One region of the Lysinibacillus sp. FSL R5-0849 genome, then DNA from elsewhere that is predicted to be linked to it. Evidence: a T-box and tRNA genes for the amino acid it is inferred to sense, from the RefSeq annotation. Region 1 holds a T-box; the other regions hold tRNA genes.
The links. A T-box is a leader RNA that pairs with one kind of tRNA and senses whether it is charged. The one in region 1 lies ahead of metG (methionine--tRNA ligase), so its partner is inferred to be a tRNA-Met.

Region 1 (4,193 bases):
TATTCGCCGTTTGGAACGATATTTAGTAGCTGCCTGGGATTCAGGTGCAAAGCCCATTATTGTTCTAACAAAGGCGGATTTATGCGACGATGCATCAAGCTTAGTGAAGGAAGTTGATTCAGTAGCATTTGGAGTAGATGTTTTCGTAACGAGTGCCATTTCTGGAGAAGGCTTAACGGAAATTCAGGCCTTATTTACAGAAGGAGTTACTGGGGCATTACTGGGCTCCTCTGGTGCAGGGAAATCTACATTAACGAATGCTCTGTGTGGCGAAATGCTGATGAAGGTATCAGACATACGTGAAGACGATGCTAAAGGACGTCATACAACGACTCACAGAGAGTTAGTGATGTTACCTTCTGGCGGCTGTTTAATTGATACGCCGGGAATGCGTGAGCTACAATTATGGAATCAAGGTGATAGTTTATCATCTAGCTTTCAAGATGTTGAGGAATTAGCAAAAGCTTGCCGTTATCGTGATTGTACCCATCAAAAAGAGCCGTATTGTGCAGTACAGCAAGCTATTGCAGATGGTGAACTTGATCAAAATCGTTTACAAAGCTATTTTAAGCTACAAAGAGAATTGGCTTATATGGAACGCAAAACAAATGTGCAGGCAAAGCTCGAGGAGCAACGTAAATGGAAGCAAATTTCTAAAGGCGTTAAAAAGGGAAAAAAATAAAGAGGAGCACACAAACACATATGACCATACAAAGCATAAATCATCTACTATTTTCAGTGTCTGATCTAGAGCAATCTATTGCATTTTATGAAAATGTTTTCGATGCCAAGTTACTTGTAAAGGGAAACAGCACAGCCTATTTTGATGTAAATGGGCTGTGGCTTGCCCTCAATGTTGAAAAAGATATACCGCGCAATGACATTCAATATTCCTATACACATATCGCTTTCACGATCTCTGAGGATGAGTTCGATAAAATGTATGATAAATTGGTACAATTGAAGGTTCATATTTTAGATGGCCGACAAAGAGATGAAAGAGATAAAAAATCAATTTATTTTACCGATCCTGATGGACATAAGTTTGAATTCCATACGGGGACTTTACAAGATCGTTTGGATTATTATAAGAAGGAAAAGTTACATATGGAGTTTTTTAATCATTAATCAAGGAGTGATTTTGTGACGAAAGCTTTTATTTTTGATATGGATGGCACTTTATTTCAAACAAATCTTATTTTAGAACCTGCGCTGGATGCCACATTTGATGTGTTGCGTACAAAGGGCTTATGGCAGGGAGAAACACCTATTGAAAAATACCGTGAAATTATGGGCGTTCCTTTACCGGTTGTATGGGAGACTTTATGTCCAATGCATTCAGTAGACATACGTGAGGAGAGCAATGTGCTATTTCATGTAGAGTTGACCGACCAAATCCGTAGTCGTAAAGGTGCGCTTTATCCACATGCTGAGCAAACCCTTGCTACATTGTCGAAAAGCTATCCGTTATACATAGCGAGTAATGGACAGGTTGACTATTTACAGGCAATTGTTGAAACCTATCAATTAGAGCAATTTATAAAGGGGACTTACAGCATTCAATCCATTGCAAGCGGACATAAATCAGATTTAGTTAAAAAAGTAATGCAAGACAATGGGATTCAGGACGGGGCGGTAGTTGGAGATCGTTCATCCGATATTCAAGCTGCCCACGATAATGAGCTACTCTCAATAGGTGTTCGTTTTGACTTTGCTCAGGATCATGAATTGCAACAGGCACATATTGTAATAGATGATTTAACGGAGTTATTAAACATAGAAATAGGCTAATCATGATAAACACATTAACATATGAGTGAGCGTTTTGAAAAAATGGAAGCGACCTTAACGACAATTATTGCATTTCATCGCAATAAAGCGTAGAATAGTGCCAATCCTATAGATAATGCATTGAAAAGGAAAAGTAAATAGGAACAGCATTTTGTAGAGAGCCTCTGTTGGTGGAAATGAGGTAAATGAATCCTTTTGAAAATGACCTTTGAGCTTCGTACCGAAAGCTTTTTAGCAAGTAGATTACGACGAGATGGGCACTCGTTACAACGGCGGCAGTATCTCATATTTAAAAAAAGACGTACTGAATGAGGCAAATAGTGTGAGCTATTTGTAAATATAGGTGGTAACACGGGTAGACTCGTCCTAATCAGATTTGATTAGGGCGATTTTTTTTACCATTTTTTTATGTGAGGGGAGCAATTTAGAATGAGTATTGTTATTGGAGGCGCTTGGCCGTATGCAAATGGCTCTTTGCATTTAGGACATGTAGCCGCACTATTACCAGGTGATATTTTGGCTAGATATTACCGTCAAAAAGGTGAGCAAGTATTATACGTATCGGGTAGTGACTGTAATGGTACACCAATTTCTATACGTGCAGCACAGGAAAACACAACAACCGAGGCGATTGCTAATCATTATCATGAAGAATTTACAAAATGTTTTAATGAGCTAGGATTTACTTATGATTTATACACAAGAACAGACGCAGAGCACCATCATGAATCCGTTAAAGGCTTATTTTTACAGCTACTTGCCAACAATTTTTTATATAAAAAGAAAATTGAACAGGCTTACTGTGAGGCAGATCAGCAATTTTTGCCGGATCGATTTGTAGAGGGCATATGCCCAAATTGTGGTGCAAAGGCGAGAGGAGACCAATGTGATAACTGCTCGGAAATTTTAGACCCATTGGATTTAATCGATAAGAGCTGTAAAATATGTGGGAATGAGCCAGTCATTCGAGAGACAGAACATTTTTATTTTACCTTTAGTCAATTTCAAGGGAGATTAGAGACCTTTTTATCCGAGGCAAAGGCAGAGAAACGTTGGAGGGACAATGCATTGGGATTGACAGAGCGCTACTTAGCAGAGGGCGTTCCTGACCGAGCAGTAACGAGAGATTTGCCAAATGGAATAGATGTTCCAGTTCCTGGCTTTGAGGGTAAGAAAATATATGTGTGGATTGAAGCAGTTGCAGGTTATTTAACGGCTAGCCTAGAATGGGCGAAGCAACATCATATAGCGATTGAAGATTTATGGAATGAAGAAACCATTTCATACTATGTCCATGGAAAGGATAATATCCCATTCCACACAGTTATTTGGCCAGCTATTTTAATGGGACTAGGTGCGAAAGCTTTGCCGACACATATCGTATCTAATGAATATTTAACTTTAGAAAAACGCAAATTATCGACGAGTCAAAACTGGGCTGTATGGGTTCCGTATATTTTAAGTCGTTATGATGCTGACTCTATTCGCTATTTTTTAACGACTAATGCACCAGAAAATCGAGATACTGATTTTTCATGGCGAGAATTTATTTACAGCCATAATGGTGAATTACTTGGTGCATATGGTAATTTTGTGAACCGAACATTGAAATTTATAGAGAAATCCTTTGCTAATCAAGTACCTCAGGCTGAAGTGGATTGTACTATTCGCAAACAAACTATTCAGCTATTTAATGAAGTGGGTATTCTTATTGAGGGTGGCCATTTCAAGCAAGCATTAGAGTCCATTTTTGAGTATATTCGTGGCGCTAATCGTTACTTCGATGAACAGCAGCCATGGTTACAAGTAAAAGAACATGTGGAGGCGGGCAATTGCACACTTGCAACCTGCGTCTATATCATTGCCAATCTCGGACAATTACTACATCCATTCCTACCGTTTTCAGCAGAGAAAGTAAGAAATATGCTAGGTATAGATGAAATGATGTGGCATGAACAAGTAGAGTTACCTAAAACCATTCAAGGCGTAACACCTTTGTTTGAACGACTGGATATCGAACTAATAGAAGAAGAATATCAAAAGTTAGTAAGAGATAGTCGCTAGCATTGAAAAAGCAGTATGGCTAATGGACCATACTGCTTCTTTTGTTTTAATTCATGACAGGTGTCAATTTGGCAACCACAATGCTATTGATGGCATTAATATAGGCTAGAGCACTTGCTTTTAGTATGTCAGTATCTGCAGCTTTAGCCATATACTTTTCACCTTCATGCTCAATCGTGATTTTTACTTTTCCTAGCGCCTCTTTGCCACGCGAAACACTATTGATATTATATTCCACTAGTTTTACATCCATGCTTGTAATTTCGGCAATGGCAGAATAGAGAGCATCAATTGGGCCTGAGCCAACTGCGCTAGCCTTCAATACTTCATTACCTTTC
Region 2 (4,193 bases), 710 kb from region 1:
ATCCAGCAATCAAGAGAAATTATAGCCAATGAACTTGGTGTCAATAGTGATGGCGTTATCTTTACTGGAAGCGGAACGGAAGGAAACATTATGGCCATTTTGTCATTAGCATTTGCCTCTAAAAAAGGAAAACATATTATTTCATCACAAGCTGAACATACGTCTGTACATGCAGCTTTGAATACATTGGAGAAAATGGGTTTTGAGGTGACAAAATTACCGTTGCAAAAGGATGGTTGTATTGACTCAGAACAACTACTACTCGCTATTCGAAAAGATACAGCATTAATTTCCATTCAACATGTAAATTCAGAAATTGGTTCTATTCAACCTGTGGAAAAAATAATTGAAGCGGCAAAAGAAGCCGCTGTTTACTGTCATATTGATTGTGTACAATCCTTTGGGAAATTAACTATACCAAGAGGAGGAGACGCTATGACAATTTCAGCACATAAAATAGGAGGACCTAAGGGCTGCGGCGCTGTTTATATAAACCCTGCAATTCGTGTTCCAGCACTGACACCAGGCGTAACTCATGAAAGAGGATTAAGAGGGGGAACTTTAGATACACCTGCCATTGTTTCCTTTGCGGCAGCGGTTGAAAATAATAGTTATGAAAGACAGCATTACGAGGAATTAAGAAGATATTTTAAAAGTCGTCTACCAAAAACAGTTCGACTAATAGAGTGTAAGCAGCAATTGCCAAATATTTGTGGTGTCATGATGAGTAAAGTGGAGGGGCAATATGTATTATTAAAATTAAACGAGGCAGGGATCAGTATATCAACGGGAAGTGCGTGTGATATTCATAGCGAATCTGGAACAAAAGCCATTTTATCTATGAATTATTCAATGGAAACGGCACGGCAATTCTTTAGAATATCTTTCGGAGATTCAACAACATTTAAAGAAATTGATAGATTGACTATGGAACTTGCTACTATTTAGTAGCAAGTTTTAAGCAAGATCATAAGCTGAAAATATATAGATGAAAAATAATTGTTTTCTTTTGAAACAACTATTGATATAATATTTTGCAGGGCAATATTTTCTCTTTCTTAACAAAAATATCTTTTAAAAGTAATAATTTCTTTTTTTTATAAAAAAGTATTGCACAATATGAGAAAACGTTATACAATAATTCTTGTCTTGAAGGACAGGTAAACAACTTCAAAACAAGATACATAATAAAGTAGTCTAGTGATGATGGCAAAGAGGTCACACCCGTTCCCATACCGAACACGGAAGTTAAGCTCTTTAGCGCCGATGGTAGTTGGGGGCTTCCCCCTGTGAGAGTAGGACGTCGCTAGGCATAATACCCAGGAGGATTAGCTCAGCTGGGAGAGCATCTGCCTTACAAGCAGAGGGTCGGCGGTTCGAGCCCGTCATCCTCCATCATTTGCCGGTTTAGCTCAGCAGGTAGAGCAACTGACTTGTAATCAGTAGGTCGTGGGTTCGATTCCTATAGCCGGCACCATTTCAGACGAGCCATTAGCTCAGTTGGTAGAGCATCTGACTTTTAATCAGAGGGTCGAAGGTTCGAGTCCTTCATGGCTCACCATTTATAAGTACCAACCATATTAAGCGGGTGTGGCGGAATTGGCAGACGCACTAGACTTAGGATCTAGCGCCGCAAGGCGTGGGGGTTCGACTCCCTTCACCCGCACCATTTTTCAATATGCCAGATAAAAAAACTTATGCACATGCGGAAGTAGTTCAGTGGTAGAACACCACCTTGCCAAGGTGGGGGTCGCGAGTTCGAACCTCGTCTTCCGCTCCAAATGTGCCGGGGTGGCGGAACTGGCAGACGCACAGGACTTAAAATCCTGCGGTAGGTGACTACCGTACCGGTTCGATTCCGGTCCTCGGCACCATTTTATATGCGCCCGTAGCTCAATTGGATAGAGCGTCTGACTACGGATCAGAAGGTTATGGGTTCGACTCCTGTCGGGCGCGCCATAAGAACAACGGGAAGTAGCTCAGCTTGGTAGAGCACTTGGTTTGGGACCAAGGGGTCGCAGGTTCGAATCCTGTCTTCCCGACCATTTCCAAAAAATATTATGGGGCCTTAGCTCAGCTGGGAGAGCGCCTGCCTTGCACGCAGGAGGTCAGCGGTTCGATCCCGCTAGGCTCCACCATAGTAATTAACCAGTATAAAGATCCTGGCGGCGTAGCTCAGCTGGCTAGAGCGTACGGTTCATACCCGTAAGGTCGGGGGTTCGATCCCCTCTGCCGCCATCTTAAGGACCTTTAGCTCAGTTGGTTAGAGCAGACGGCTCATAACCGTCCGGTCGCAGGTTCGAGTCCTGCAAGGTCCATCATTTATATATTATTACGGAGGTATACCCAAGTCTGGCTGAAGGGATCGGTCTTGAAAACCGACAGGCGGGTAACACCGCGCGGGGGTTCGAATCCCTCTACCTCCTCCAGTTTTATTCATAAATGGTGCTTTAAAAACTCGAAAAGACAATAAGATTATCGCGGGGTGGAGCAGTGGTAGCTCGTCGGGCTCATAACCCGAAGGTCGTTGGTTCAAATCCGGCCCCCGCAACCAAATGGTCCCGTGGTGTAGCGGTTAACATGCCTGCCTGTCACGCAGGAGATCGCCGGTTCGATCCCGGTCGGGACCGCCATTTTTTTATAGACATGAGAAGCAAAAAGTGAGCAAGCTTAGCATGGACGAAATGGGTCAGTAGCTCAGTTGGTAGAGCATTAGATTGAAGCTCTAAGTGTCGGCGGTTCGATTCCGTCCTGACCCACCATTTATGCGGGTGTAGTTTAATGGTAAAACCTCAGCCTTCCAAGCTGATGTCGTGAGTTCGATTCTCATCACCCGCTCCAAGGGCCTATAGCTCAGCTGGTTAGAGCGCACGCCTGATAAGCGTGAGGTCGATGGTTCGAGTCCATTTAGGCCCATTATTTATTCCGAAGTAGCTCAGTTGGTAGTAGCACCTGACTGTTAATCAGGTTGTCGCAGGTTCGAGTCCTGCCTTCGGAGCCATTTTTTTGTGTGGGGAAGTACTCAAGAGGCTGAAGAGGCGCCCCTGCTAAGGGTGTAGGTCGGGTAACCGGCGCGAGGGTTCAAATCCCTCCTTCTCCGCCATTGGCCCGTTGGTCAAGTGGTTAAGACACCGCCCTTTCACGGCGGTAACACGGGTTCGAATCCCGTACGGGTCATACTAAGTGCAGTAGATGAATTTACATCTACTGCACTTTTTTTATGAACGGAAAAGAACAGGTAACAAGAAAGCCTTCGCCAGATAATCAATCGGCGAAGGCTTGTTGTTTTTTGAAGACTTACGTAATATTTCGTCCTTTACCATAAGGAATACATAAAGGTGTTCCAAAGATTGGATCTGATGTCATTTGACATTCAAGATCAAATACATGGCTAACTAATTCTGTCGTCATGATCTCTTCAGGCTTACCTTGGCGATAAACTCCTCGATCACGTACAGTAATGATATGATCGGCATAACGACAAGCGAGGTTTATATCATGTAAGACCATAATAATTGTTCGCTTTTGCTGTTGATTTAATTCAAATAATAAATCTAACACTTCTATTTGATGAGTTAGATCTAAATAGGTTGTAGGCTCATCTAAAAGAATAATATCTGTATCTTGAGCAAGTGTCATAGCAATCCATGCACGTTGACGTTGCCCACCTGATAGCTCATCCACTGGTCTATCTCGTAATTGCTCCGTACCTGTTGCTTTTAAGGCATTCATCACAATTTCCTCGTCCTTCTCCGTCCATTGCTGGCGCCAACTTTGATAAGGAAATCGTCCTTGTTTAACGAGCTGTAGAACCGTTAAGCCTTCTGGTGCTACTGGTGATTGAGGAAGTATAGAAAGGTTTTTAGCTACTTGCTTTGTAGATAGTTTAAAAATATCTTCGCCATCTAATAACACAGATCCCTTTTTGGGCTTTAATAATCGAGCAATAGAGCGTAAAAGTGTAGATTTGCCACAGCCGTTCGCTCCAATTAAGACAGTAATTTCATTCAAAGGGATAGATAAATTGAGATCTTCGATAATATTGGAATCACCATAACTTAATGTTAGGGATTTAGTTAATAAGGATTCAGTCATGATGTATGAACTCCTTTATTTATTAGGATTTCTAAATAATAAATAGATAAAATAAGGAGCACCGATGGCAGCAGTAAAGACACCAGCTGGCACTTCTA
Region 3 (4,193 bases), 710 kb from region 1:
ATTCCACTTACCTATGTTAATTCAACAGCCGCTATTAAAGCCTTTACAGGAAGACATGGTGGTGCATGTGTAACATCCTCTAATGCGAAAGAGCTTGTTCAGTGGGCATTTACACAAAAACAGCGTATCTTCTTTTTACCCGACCAACATTTAGGCAGAAATACTGCTTATGACTTAGGTGTTCCACTCGAGAATATGGCCGTTTGGAATCCGCATAAAAATATACTTGAAACTAAACAGCCTCTTGAGAACATCCAAGTTATTCTGTGGAAGGGTCATTGCTCTGTACATGAAGGATTTACAGTTCAACATACAGAGACTGTTCGTAAGGAATATCCAGCCATGAAAATTATTGTTCACCCTGAATGTAGTCGTGAAGTTGTAGATGCGGCTGATGATGCTGGTTCAACTAAGTACATTATCGATACAATTAGTCAAGCACCTAGTGGATCTGCATGGGCAATAGGGACAGAAATGAATCTGGTCAATCGTATTATAAAGCAGCATCCAGATAAACAGATCATCTCTTTAAATGAAAACTTTTGTCCTTGCCTAACAATGAATCGCATTGATCTCCCCCATTTACTATGGTGCTTAGAAAGCATTGAACAAGGTCAACCACATAACCGTATTCAAGTTGATAGCCATACTAGCACTGAAGCTCTTAGTTCTCTGGAAAGAATGTTAGCAAGAAGATAAATTACGATTTTAAAGCAGAGATGTTGTAAAAAACAATATTTCTGCTTTTTATTTGCTCATAAAATTAAGTATCTGGTTACCTCCTGAAATTGACACTCATTTATTTTTTATGATAATGTCGATTTGGAGGTGATAAGAAATGTCTTTTCAATCGAAAAATATTTTCATTAATTTACCAGTAAAAAATGTAAACAAATCCACGTCATTTTTTAAGGAGTTAGGTTTTGAGTTCAATCAACAATTCAGTGATGAAACAACTTCCTCAATGATTATTAGCGAAAATATTTTTGCTTTACTAATGGTCGAAGATCGCTTCAAAGGATTTAGTAACAAGGAGATACCGGATACTACTGTTTCTGCCCAAGCAATTTTATGTCTATCTGCAGAAAATCGCGAGCAAGTAGATCAGCTAGTAAATAAGGCACTTGCCTCCGGGGGTAAACCTTATAGTGATCCACAGGATCATGGATTTATGTATGGCTGGGGTTTTCAAGATTTAGATGGGCATATTTGGGAAGTAGTTTATATGGATGAGCATGCAATGAATCAAGAGTAAATCGTTTATCTTATATTAGTTTTCTATAAAAAAACAGTAGACGCACATGCATCTACTGTTTTTTGTATGACCCGTACGGGATTCGAACCCGTGTTACCGCCGTGAAAGGGCGGTGTCTTAACCACTTGACCAACGGGCCAATGGCGGAGAAGGAGGGATTTGAACCCTCGCGCCGGTTACCCGACCTACACCCTTAGCAGGGGCGCCTCTTCAGCCTCTTGAGTACTTCCCCACACAAAAAAATGGCTCCGAAGGCAGGACTCGAACCTGCGACAACCTGATTAACAGTCAGGTGCTACTACCAACTGAGCTACTTCGGAATAAATAATGGGCCTAAATGGACTCGAACCATCGACCTCACGCTTATCAGGCGTGCGCTCTAACCAGCTGAGCTATAGGCCCTTGGAGCGGGTGATGAGAATCGAACTCACGACATCAGCTTGGAAGGCTGAGGTTTTACCATTAAACTACACCCGCATAAATGGTGGGTCAGGACGGAATCGAACCGCCGACACTTAGAGCTTCAATCTAATGCTCTACCAACTGAGCTACTGACCCATTTCGTCCATGCTAAGCTTGCTCACTTTTTGCTTCTCATGTCTATAAAAAAATGGCGGTCCCGACCGGGATCGAACCGGCGATCTCCTGCGTGACAGGCAGGCATGTTAACCGCTACACCACGGGACCATTTGGTTGCGGGGGCCGGATTTGAACCAACGACCTTCGGGTTATGAGCCCGACGAGCTACCACTGCTCCACCCCGCGATAATCTTATTGTCTTTTCGAGTTTTTAAAGCACCATTTATGAATAAAACTGGAGGAGGTAGAGGGATTCGAACCCCCGCGCGGTGTTACCCGCCTGTCGGTTTTCAAGACCGATCCCTTCAGCCAGACTTGGGTATACCTCCGTAATAATATATAAATGATGGACCTTGCAGGACTCGAACCTGCGACCGGACGGTTATGAGCCGTCTGCTCTAACCAACTGAGCTAAAGGTCCTTAAGATGGCGGCAGAGGGGATCGAACCCCCGACCTTACGGGTATGAACCGTACGCTCTAGCCAGCTGAGCTACGCCGCCAGGATCTTTATACTGGTTAATTACTATGGTGGAGCCTAGCGGGATCGAACCGCTGACCTCCTGCGTGCAAGGCAGGCGCTCTCCCAGCTGAGCTAAGGCCCCATAATATTTTTTGGAAATGGTCGGGAAGACAGGATTCGAACCTGCGACCCCTTGGTCCCAAACCAAGTGCTCTACCAAGCTGAGCTACTTCCCGTTGTTCTTATGGCGCGCCCGACAGGAGTCGAACCCATAACCTTCTGATCCGTAGTCAGACGCTCTATCCAATTGAGCTACGGGCGCATATAAAATGGTGCCGAGGACCGGAATCGAACCGGTACGGTAGTCACCTACCGCAGGATTTTAAGTCCTGTGCGTCTGCCAGTTCCGCCACCCCGGCACATTTGGAGCGGAAGACGAGGTTCGAACTCGCGACCCCCACCTTGGCAAGGTGGTGTTCTACCACTGAACTACTTCCGCATGTGCATAAGTTTTTTTATCTGGCATATTGAAAAATGGTGCGGGTGAAGGGAGTCGAACCCCCACGCCTTGCGGCGCTAGATCCTAAGTCTAGTGCGTCTGCCAATTCCGCCACACCCGCTTAATATGGTTGGTACTTATAAATGGTGAGCCATGAAGGACTCGAACCTTCGACCCTCTGATTAAAAGTCAGATGCTCTACCAACTGAGCTAATGGCTCGTCTGAAATGGTGCCGGCTATAGGAATCGAACCCACGACCTACTGATTACAAGTCAGTTGCTCTACCTGCTGAGCTAAACCGGCAAATGATGGAGGATGACGGGCTCGAACCGCCGACCCTCTGCTTGTAAGGCAGATGCTCTCCCAGCTGAGCTAATCCTCCTGGGTATTATGCCTAGCGACGTCCTACTCTCACAGGGGGAAGCCCCCAACTACCATCGGCGCTAAAGAGCTTAACTTCCGTGTTCGGTATGGGAACGGGTGTGACCTCTTTGCCATCATCACTAGACTATTTTCGGCTTTCAATATACATAGCATTTCTTCGTCAGCTTCTGTCGTTCAGTCAGTCACGTACTTGAGTACGCTCCTTCCCTCTCTCTATTGCTTCCTCGAACTACTCGTATCTTGAAACCCTTCATAAAAGAAATTATTCTTTCAAAACTGGATAAACGGTTCATTGAATGTTTCAAACATTTTGGTTAAGTCCTCGATCGATTAGTATTCGTCAGCTCCATGTGTCACCACACTTCCACCTCGAACCTATCTACCTCATCGTCTTTGAGGGATCTTACTTACTTGCGTAATGGGAAATCTCATCTTGAGGGGGGCTTCATGCTTAGATGCTTTCAGCACTTATCCCGTCCACACATAGCTACCCAGCGATGCCTTTGGCAAGACAACTGGTACACCAGCGGTGTGTCCATCCCGGTCCTCTCGTACTAAGGACAGCTCCTCTCAAATTTCCTACGCCCACGACGGATAGGGACCGAACTGTCTCACGACGTTCTGAACCCAGCTCGCGTACCGCTTTAATGGGCGAACAGCCCAACCCTTGGGACCGACTACAGCCCCAGGATGCGATGAGCCGACATCGAGGTGCCAAACCTCCCCGTCGATGTGGACTCTTGGGGGAGATAAGCCTGTTATCCCCGGGGTAGCTTTTATCCGTTGAGCGATGGCCCTTCCATGCGGAACCACCGGATCACTAAGCCCGTCTTTCGACCCTGCTCGACTTGTAGGTCTCGCAGTCAAGCTCCCTTGTGCCTTTACACTCTACGAATGATTTCCAACCATTCTGAGGGAACCTTTGGGCGCCTCCGTTACCTTTTAGGAGGCGACCGCCCCAGTCAAACTGTCCGCCTGACACTGTCTCCTGCCCCGCTAAGGGGCATGGGTTAG

Region 2: it has a tRNA-Met gene. The T-box ahead of metG (methionine--tRNA ligase) is inferred to sense a tRNA for this amino acid. The anticodon was not compared.
Region 3: it has a tRNA-Met gene. The T-box ahead of metG (methionine--tRNA ligase) is inferred to sense a tRNA for this amino acid. The anticodon was not compared.

Annotation. Positions count from the first base shown of each region.
Region 1 covers NZ_CP152004.1:4,346,303-4,350,495, reverse strand. Annotated here, with positions in the region: gene rsgA (ribosome small subunit-dependent GTPase A) at 1-682, shown strand, start outside; gene fosM (FosM family fosfomycin resistance protein) at 703-1,128, shown strand; gene MKY80_RS21500 (HAD hydrolase-like protein) at 1,144-1,791, shown strand; T-box leader at 1,903-2,163, shown strand; gene metG (methionine--tRNA ligase) at 2,221-3,855, shown strand; gene MKY80_RS21490 (2-isopropylmalate synthase) at 3,902-4,193, opposite strand, start outside.
Region 2 covers NZ_CP152004.1:3,633,489-3,637,681, reverse strand. Annotated here, with positions in the region: gene MKY80_RS17915 (IscS subfamily cysteine desulfurase) at 1-948, shown strand, start outside; rRNA gene rrf (5S ribosomal RNA) at 1,197-1,312, shown strand; tRNA gene MKY80_RS17905 (tRNA-Val) at 1,323-1,395, shown strand; tRNA gene MKY80_RS17900 (tRNA-Thr) at 1,402-1,477, shown strand; tRNA gene MKY80_RS17895 (tRNA-Lys) at 1,486-1,561, shown strand; tRNA gene MKY80_RS17890 (tRNA-Leu) at 1,585-1,669, shown strand; tRNA gene MKY80_RS17885 (tRNA-Gly) at 1,706-1,780, shown strand; tRNA gene MKY80_RS17880 (tRNA-Leu) at 1,786-1,874, shown strand; tRNA gene MKY80_RS17875 (tRNA-Arg) at 1,883-1,959, shown strand; tRNA gene MKY80_RS17870 (tRNA-Pro) at 1,969-2,045, shown strand; tRNA gene MKY80_RS17865 (tRNA-Ala) at 2,063-2,138, shown strand; tRNA gene MKY80_RS17860 (tRNA-Met) at 2,165-2,238, shown strand; tRNA gene MKY80_RS17855 (tRNA-Ile) at 2,245-2,318, shown strand; tRNA gene MKY80_RS17850 (tRNA-Ser) at 2,337-2,429, shown strand; tRNA gene MKY80_RS17845 (tRNA-Met) at 2,480-2,554, shown strand; tRNA gene MKY80_RS17840 (tRNA-Asp) at 2,558-2,633, shown strand; tRNA gene MKY80_RS17835 (tRNA-Phe) at 2,687-2,762, shown strand; tRNA gene MKY80_RS17830 (tRNA-Gly) at 2,768-2,841, shown strand; tRNA gene MKY80_RS17825 (tRNA-Ile) at 2,843-2,916, shown strand; tRNA gene MKY80_RS17820 (tRNA-Asn) at 2,925-3,001, shown strand; tRNA gene MKY80_RS17815 (tRNA-Ser) at 3,013-3,103, shown strand; tRNA gene MKY80_RS17810 (tRNA-Glu) at 3,106-3,177, shown strand; gene MKY80_RS17805 (ABC transporter ATP-binding protein) at 3,298-4,095, opposite strand; gene MKY80_RS17800 (iron ABC transporter permease) at 4,111-4,193, opposite strand, start outside.
Region 3 covers NZ_CP152004.1:3,640,700-3,644,892, forward strand. Annotated here, with positions in the region: gene nadA (quinolinate synthase NadA) at 1-699, shown strand, start outside; gene MKY80_RS17935 (VOC family protein) at 839-1,255, shown strand; tRNA gene MKY80_RS17940 (tRNA-Glu) at 1,323-1,394, opposite strand; tRNA gene MKY80_RS17945 (tRNA-Ser) at 1,397-1,487, opposite strand; tRNA gene MKY80_RS17950 (tRNA-Asn) at 1,499-1,575, opposite strand; tRNA gene MKY80_RS17955 (tRNA-Ile) at 1,584-1,657, opposite strand; tRNA gene MKY80_RS17960 (tRNA-Gly) at 1,659-1,732, opposite strand; tRNA gene MKY80_RS17965 (tRNA-Phe) at 1,738-1,813, opposite strand; tRNA gene MKY80_RS17970 (tRNA-Asp) at 1,867-1,942, opposite strand; tRNA gene MKY80_RS17975 (tRNA-Met) at 1,946-2,020, opposite strand; tRNA gene MKY80_RS17980 (tRNA-Ser) at 2,071-2,163, opposite strand; tRNA gene MKY80_RS17985 (tRNA-Ile) at 2,182-2,255, opposite strand; tRNA gene MKY80_RS17990 (tRNA-Met) at 2,262-2,335, opposite strand; tRNA gene MKY80_RS17995 (tRNA-Ala) at 2,362-2,437, opposite strand; tRNA gene MKY80_RS18000 (tRNA-Pro) at 2,455-2,531, opposite strand; tRNA gene MKY80_RS18005 (tRNA-Arg) at 2,541-2,617, opposite strand; tRNA gene MKY80_RS18010 (tRNA-Leu) at 2,626-2,714, opposite strand; tRNA gene MKY80_RS18015 (tRNA-Gly) at 2,720-2,794, opposite strand; tRNA gene MKY80_RS18020 (tRNA-Leu) at 2,831-2,915, opposite strand; tRNA gene MKY80_RS18025 (tRNA-Lys) at 2,939-3,014, opposite strand; tRNA gene MKY80_RS18030 (tRNA-Thr) at 3,023-3,098, opposite strand; tRNA gene MKY80_RS18035 (tRNA-Val) at 3,105-3,177, opposite strand; rRNA gene rrf (5S ribosomal RNA) at 3,188-3,303, opposite strand; rRNA gene MKY80_RS18045 (23S ribosomal RNA) at 3,490-4,193, opposite strand, start outside.